2 regions of the Desulfosediminicola ganghwensis genome follow, and region 2 is predicted to be linked to the other one. Evidence: riboswitches for the same ligand, from Rfam matches in the RefSeq annotation. Region 2 holds a riboswitch; the other holds the start of a gene.
The links. A riboswitch is a leader RNA that binds a small molecule or an ion and turns the genes downstream of it on or off. The one in region 2 is predicted to bind cobalamin.

Region 1 (3,417 bases), 2.7 Mb from region 2:
CGCAGGATTGGATCTCGGCTTCCGTACATCTCCGTATCGAATCCTGACCAGAGAAAACGATCCAGTGGGCAAAGCCCTGTGGAATGAGATTTACAATGCTCTGCCAGGTAAGATCCCGGGGCAGAATGACCTGGGCGCGAAGGTAAATCTGGTCCTCCTCGACGCGTTCAGTAATAGTCATTTCACGGGGGAAGACCGGCTCAGGGAAATTGTTTTGAGGGGCTGCTGCTGCCAATACTTTACCCTCATCGGCAAAAAATGGTGCCAGCCTGAATGTCGGCGATGGAGCGGTAACGAGAGATACACCAACATAAACGAGTCCACTGACAGCCATGGCGACTATAACGCCATGTCCCATCAGGATTGGATGCACAGCCTCAAGTGCGGGTGGCGCTCCGGGCAGGGTGTTGAACAGATCATAGGCTACAAAAGCGCACTGACTTAAAAAGCCGGTGCACATGGAAGCCCCTGCTCCTGCTGCGGTTCCTCCTTTCCAGTACATACCTCCCATCAACGCGAAAAAATATGAGGCACTGGCTATGAAGGTGGCGATATGGATGGCGTCGATAATCGAGTCAATCAGAAAAGAGCCAATGGTGGCGCAGGCGATGATAAGGAGCACACTCAGCCTGTTGACCAGCATCATTTCACTCATCGATGCTGCGGGATGGAAGAGTCGTTGATATATATCACGGGCCACGCATGAGGCACCAGACGCAGCAAAAGTGTCGGCGCAGGACATGGCAGCAGCAGCAAGCGCTACAGCGCAGAGGGCCACGATAATATCTGAATAGTTCTGACTGACGATGAAATGCAAAAGAGCAGGCTCTGCCTGGGCCATTCCCATGGGAAAGCCGGCCGCGGCAATATCAGGATAGATGTTTCTCAGGCCCAGAGCTATGAAGGCACAGCCTCCGAAAACAAGAGTGACCAATAAAGAGCCGAAGAGCATGCCGTTGCGTGCTGACCGGGAGTCTCTTGCTGCCCATACTTTCTGCCAGGGGTCTTGTTCAGTTATCCAGCCGGGGATGATGGCAACGCTAAAGATGAGTACCATAGGCAACCCGATTGAGAGTGGGTTCCACCAGTCCGCACCTGTGGTTGTAACCATGGTTGATATCGCCTGGCTGCTGGTTTCAGCGCCATTGCCCATGACCAGGACCGAGAAAATCAGCACGAAGAATGACAGGCAGAGAAACTGCACAGTATCGGAGGCAATGACCGCAGACAGGCCACCCAGAGTAACATAGACCGCGACGGATAATCCTACTATCAATGCAGCCTGCAGGTTGGATATGCCATAAAAGATTTGCAGCACCATGGCAAAGCCCTTGATGTCGGCCACGGCAAAGAGGATCATTACCACGATGATGATCATAGCCACAGGAGTGCGGATAAATGAACCATAGCGGATTTCCAGCAGTTCGGGCTGGGTCATGGCTGGGATTGATCTGATCTTTTTGACCAGAAGAGCGATAATCAGGAGTGCGATAATATTTGGGGCCACAAATCCCCAGACAGAGCCCATGCCAAGAAGGATAAAAAAGCCGATAACCGCCAGCATGGCTCCGGCGGTCAGCCAGGATGCGGCTGCGGAAAAACCAATGGAGAACGTTCCGGCGCTCTTGCCGGCCAATAGAAAATCCCTCACGGTTTTTTGCCTCCGGTTAAAGTAGTAACCCGTGGCGATGAGGAAAAAAATGTAGGCTCCAAAAAGAACCAGAAATATCGAATAGCTGCTCATACTCCCTCCCGGCAACCGAGGGCGACGCTCAATACTGTTATCAGACGCCGCGATGCTGTTGCCAATCTGGTGCCGGAGGGAGATAGAAAAATCCCCGAACCGACAAGTGTCAGCCCGGGGATTTACCATCTCTCCGAGAACAATAGGCTTGGCTGGCAGATATTCTGACTCGTGGATCACCCTACTTACCGCACCTTCCCGTACCGTTTACCCGATTTCAACCTGAAATTACAGCACAGTGGTATATGCGGTGTTCGTCCTCACTCACAGCGGCGGGTCCGTTCCGGAATTACACCGGATTCCCTGCGGGAACTGACCAATGGTTGATCAGCTACCCGGATCATTTAAAGATCACCAGTAAGCATTTGTAGTGTTTGTTGCTAAGCCCTTGATTCTGATTATTATGTTTCCGGAACCCGGCCTATTTATCCTGCAGAAATAGTGTATAAAAAAAAAATAGTCAAGCCGGTTTGTTGCCTGATATGTTAAAGGATTAATTGAACTCTTCGGGGATTATAGTCATCTTTATTACGGGCGCTGCCGGGTTATGGGAAAATGGTATCGTCGATTTTTGGAAAAAAATAGTGTTTTCAGGGTTTTGATAGATTTTTTTCAGGAGATGCTGATAAGGAGAAAGGGACCATGTTTCTGTTGTTGACTGCTGGGGAGTAGTTTACATTCAACTCCAGTTTGTCGATAAAAGCTGCGATGACAGTCTGATGTGGCAATGGTTTCGTGTAGGTAGGCTTCTCTTTTATTTAAATGAGTAGAGCGTTATGATCTCTGTATATGGGCATAAGGTTTTGTCAGGATTGAGAAAAAAAGCAAATGTAAGTTTGGTGTGTTCCCTTTGGGTGCTGGTACTTTTTTTGCCGCATGAGGGGGCCGCTCAACTCTCAGCATCTTCTCTGGCGATAAAGAAACTCTTTATCGTCCACAGTTATGAAGCGGGGCACCTCTGCGGTCAGCCCCAGCATGACGGTGCAATAGCGGGCCTGGCCAGATCAGGCTGGATTGTGGATGAAAATCTGGTTGTGCGCACCTATTATATGGATACCAAGCGTACCAATAATAGGCCAGCTCTTATTCAGCAGCAGGCAATGCTGGCCATGCAGGAAATAGAGCAATATCAGCCTGATGTTGTTCTCACCCTTGACGACAACGCGTTTAAGACTATTGCTCTTTCACCTAGGATGAAAAACCGGATCTTTGTCTTCAGCGGGATGAACGCTCAGCCGGAAGAATATAACCTCCGACTTAACTTTATGGTTAGCCGCGAAAAGCCAGGTGGCAGGATTACCGGTGTGTATGAAAAGCTTTATTTCTTTGAAGCGGTGCGAGTGATGTCGATCATGCATGGATATAACAAAATTCTGGTGCTGGAGGACCTTTCGCCGACAGGTAAGGCTATTTCCCGGCAGGTTGATCTTGAGTTGTCCTTGCCTGGAGATCAGTCGGAGCGAAACGTTGTCGGCGAGGTGGCCAGGAAAAAAGTTCATTCCTGGGAAGAGTTTCAGGAAATTATTGCCGAGGTAAACGATGATCCGGAGATTGGTGCAATATATCTGGGCACGCTGTTACTCCACGATAGTGCCGGGGAGACCTATGCTGCAGAGGAAATTATCGATTATTATATATCCCATTCTAAAAAACCTGCCATAGCCTTGAATTAT
Region 2 (3,417 bases):
ACCATCTCCGCCATTATCGCCGATGAAATGGCACTCGGCATGATCAACAACAAGACCACCGCAGCCCGCCTCATCCCTGTCCCCGGCATGGAAGCTGGTGATCATGTCAGCTTCGGCGGCCTGTTTGGTGCCAGCCCGATCATGGAGTTGCGCAATACCGGTAAGTCTTCCCGATTCATCGGTTGGGGCGGCCGTATTCCGGCCCCCATCCACAGCTTCAAAAACTAATTGAAGCGCCACACGATTTGCCTACCCTGGTAAGAACTTCTGACCAAGGCCAGATAATCGGCAGGTACAATACAGAATATTTTGTACCTGCCGATTATTGCACGTTCTTTCCTCCCGGCTGCAGCCCCTTCTGGGGTTTGACATCCTCTCCCCCCCTCCAATACAATAAAAGAAAGGAATGAGCACAGTTCATGATGCTGCTCACGATCTGCATCCGGTTCCAGCTGTTTGCACGACCGGCTCCCCACTTCAGGCAGCAACCGTACCGCAACGGTCCTATCACCAAGGAGGCCCCGCAATGAAAAAATTCACCAAGATCCTGCTCCCCGTCGATGGTTCCAAAACATCCAGAACTGCCAAAGAGCATGCCATCGCCCTGGCCACGGCAATGGAGGCCGAAATCGTGCTGGTGTACATTACCGGGCTTATTCCTGCCATTATCACCGGTAAACCACGCGAAGAAGCTATTAACGCCCAGAAGGAAGAGGCGGATACCGTTCTCAAACCGTATCGCAACTACCTCAACGATCACAGAATTACCTATAACGAAGTCATCAGCTCTGCCTTTCACCCCGGTGATGAGATTTGCAAAATTGCCAATAACGAAGGATGTGATCTGATAGTCATGGGCTCAAGGGGACTGAGTGACATTGAGGGTCTTTTTCTGGGCAGTGTCACCCATCGGGTACTATCCCGCTGCGACATCCCGGTAATGGTCGTTCGCTAACTGAAGTCATTCGTCACCATTAAAAAAAAGAACACATTCCCATCTGAGAGGACTGGCTGCCGTATTTCTATCGCTCCTGCCGCGACCCTTATTGCCGTCTTTTACCGGTATAATCATTCAAGCTGTGATAAAAGGCGCCGACAGCCAGTTCTGCACAATGATGATGGTCAGCTGGAAGTGTTTTCAGGTACTCAATAATTTTTTCCGGCGTAATCTCCCAGCATTCACTTAACTGGCACCCCTCTGCCAGATAGCTGATAGTATTGGCGCAGGCAAATGTATTCAGACAGCCGTTTATTTGAAAAGTGAGCCCCTCGACACGCTCGTTCTCCACCAAAAGATAAAATTCTACAGTATCACCACAATCCCCGGTCCTGGTGCCGAAACCGTCAGGCGCTTCCATCACACCATAACGATCATAGCTGTACGCCATTATGATAAACTCATCTGAGTAGTCATCCAGAGACATCGTCAACCCTCCTGTAAAAAAATTCCCCTGCCCCTTGCTTTAAAAAACGCACCATAGCGCACGGAGATGCCCTTTTGCAACAATCCCCAAAAGATATCTTGTTGCCAGCACTGCCAGGCACAGGTATATAGAAAGCTAGCGGGTGCGTCCGGGCCTGATTACCAGTCAGGCACCGGGGATAATAGGAAAGCCGGTGCAAATCCGGCACAAGCCAGTCATTGCTGTAAGCGGAGTCTGCTGCGGCTGGGCAACGAACCGTTTTTTTCACCAGTTACCGGTCAATGTCCATGCCCTGAACTATTCGGCTGATCACTGGAGCTTATGCTCTGGGAAGGTGGCCGCAACAGGTTAATCCGTAAGTCAGAAAGCCTGCCCGCAGGCGATATGTTCATGTCGCCTTCAGAGTTCCACTGGAGTTCTCTGTATTGCCTGACAGATCCCGCCGAGGCATTTTTTTTTTAATGCAGCGGCAGGGCTTGCAGGAGATACAGAGAGAGGACCCACCTGCTTTGCCAGAATCCGCTATGAGGTCCCTCCTCTCATCCCTGCCAGGCTGATACTGCAGAGCTGTCCCGGGCTGCATCACACCTCGGTCAGTATTTTTTTACAACCTTCAGCCGGACAAAATCTCATGGACATTGATAACAACCAGAAATTCGGGGGACTCATCGGTCAGCTTATTAACAAGACCGACCTGAGCGAAGCTCAATCCTATGAAGCCTTCTGCATGGTACTCAACAACGAGGTAACCGAGATGCAGCAGGGCGCCTTTCTCGCAGCCCTCACCTCCAAAGGTGAATCCGCTCCCGAGGTTGCCGGTGGATGGCGAGCGATTTACGACCTCGACACCACTAAAACTCACCTGCGTTGTGCTGACGAGGTCGTTGACAATTGCGGTACCGGCATGGACAGTTTTAAGACTTTCAATATCTCCACTGCCGCCTCAATTATCGCCGCTGCCGGTGGCGTAAAGGTTGCCCGTCACGGCGCCCGGGCCATTTCCTCCACCTGCGGAACAGTGGACATTGCTGAAAGTCTCGGGGTCGATGTCGAATGCAGTGTCGATATTGTCGCTAACTCCATCGAGACCACAGGGCTTGGCCTGTTTAACGGTATGAGCCCGCAGGTTCACCCCCTGGCATTGGGGAGAATACTCTCACAGATTCGCTTCGGTTCACCATTAAATATCGCAGCCTCCCTGGCTAATCCCGCCCTGCCCAGATATGGAGTGCGCGGTGTCTACTCCCGTGAATTACTGATGCCTGTCGCCAGGGTGATGGACTCCATCGGCTATCTTGACGCAATGGTCATGTACGGCTCAATTGAGGGAAGTGATAAGGGGATGGACGAGGCGTCCGTCTGCGGCACTACCTACGGAGTCCGTCTGCATGGAGGTACGCTCACAGAATTCAGTTTCACCCCAGAGGATTGTGGCCTGATACAACATCAGCCTGAAGAACTTGCTCCCGAGACAGATCGTCAGGAAGCAGCAAAACAGATGCTCGCGCTGCTTGCCGGTCAGATAAACGGGGCGAAACGCGACGCAATCCTCTTAAACAGCGCCTGTATTTTCCACCTGCGTGGCCTCTGTACCACCATGAAAGAGGGTGTCAAAATGGCCGATGCCATCCTTACCAGCGGCAAGGCTCTTCAGCTTTTGCATGAGTGGGTACGAGCCCAAAGCAGTGACCGGGAGGCCAGCCTTTCCCGTCTTGAGAAACTGAAAAGCGAGGTTCTCAACTGATGAAGCTATTGGTCCTTAAAGAAGCCGACCGCTACTTCCGCTTCAGGCAGGAGAACATTGAAATCTGCAAGATGAGCAAAGCCAGTGTCTATCCCCCTGAGCAGTATCAGCTGGTTGTAGAGAACCTGAAACAGCTACATGAAAATGGTTATCCGGATGCCAGGATTATGCAGCTAACCATTACCGAAACCGAATACACTCCCTGACATGCAACAGCGAATTCAACTCACCGCGATACAACAGCTTTCC

Region 1: linked by a shared signal. The riboswitch ahead of FCL45_RS11175 (sodium:solute symporter family protein) and the one ahead of trpD (anthranilate phosphoribosyltransferase) in region 2 are both predicted to bind cobalamin.

What each region holds. Positions count from the first base shown of each region.
Region 1 is NZ_CP050699.1:2,623,581-2,626,997, forward strand. It holds gene FCL45_RS11175 (sodium:solute symporter family protein) at 1-1,744, opposite strand, end outside; cobalamin riboswitch at 1,882-2,098, opposite strand; gene FCL45_RS11180 (ABC transporter substrate-binding protein) at 2,599-3,417, shown strand, end outside.
Region 2 is NZ_CP050699.1:5,624,146-5,627,562, forward strand. It holds gene FCL45_RS24160 (PFL family protein) at 1-228, shown strand, start outside; gene FCL45_RS24165 (universal stress protein) at 527-955, shown strand; gene FCL45_RS24170 (iron-sulfur cluster assembly scaffold protein) at 1,044-1,424, opposite strand; cobalamin riboswitch at 1,548-1,815, shown strand; gene trpD (anthranilate phosphoribosyltransferase) at 2,056-3,168, shown strand; gene FCL45_RS24180 (hypothetical protein) at 3,168-3,374, shown strand; gene cobT (nicotinate-nucleotide--dimethylbenzimidazole phosphoribosyltransferase) at 3,376-3,417, shown strand, end outside.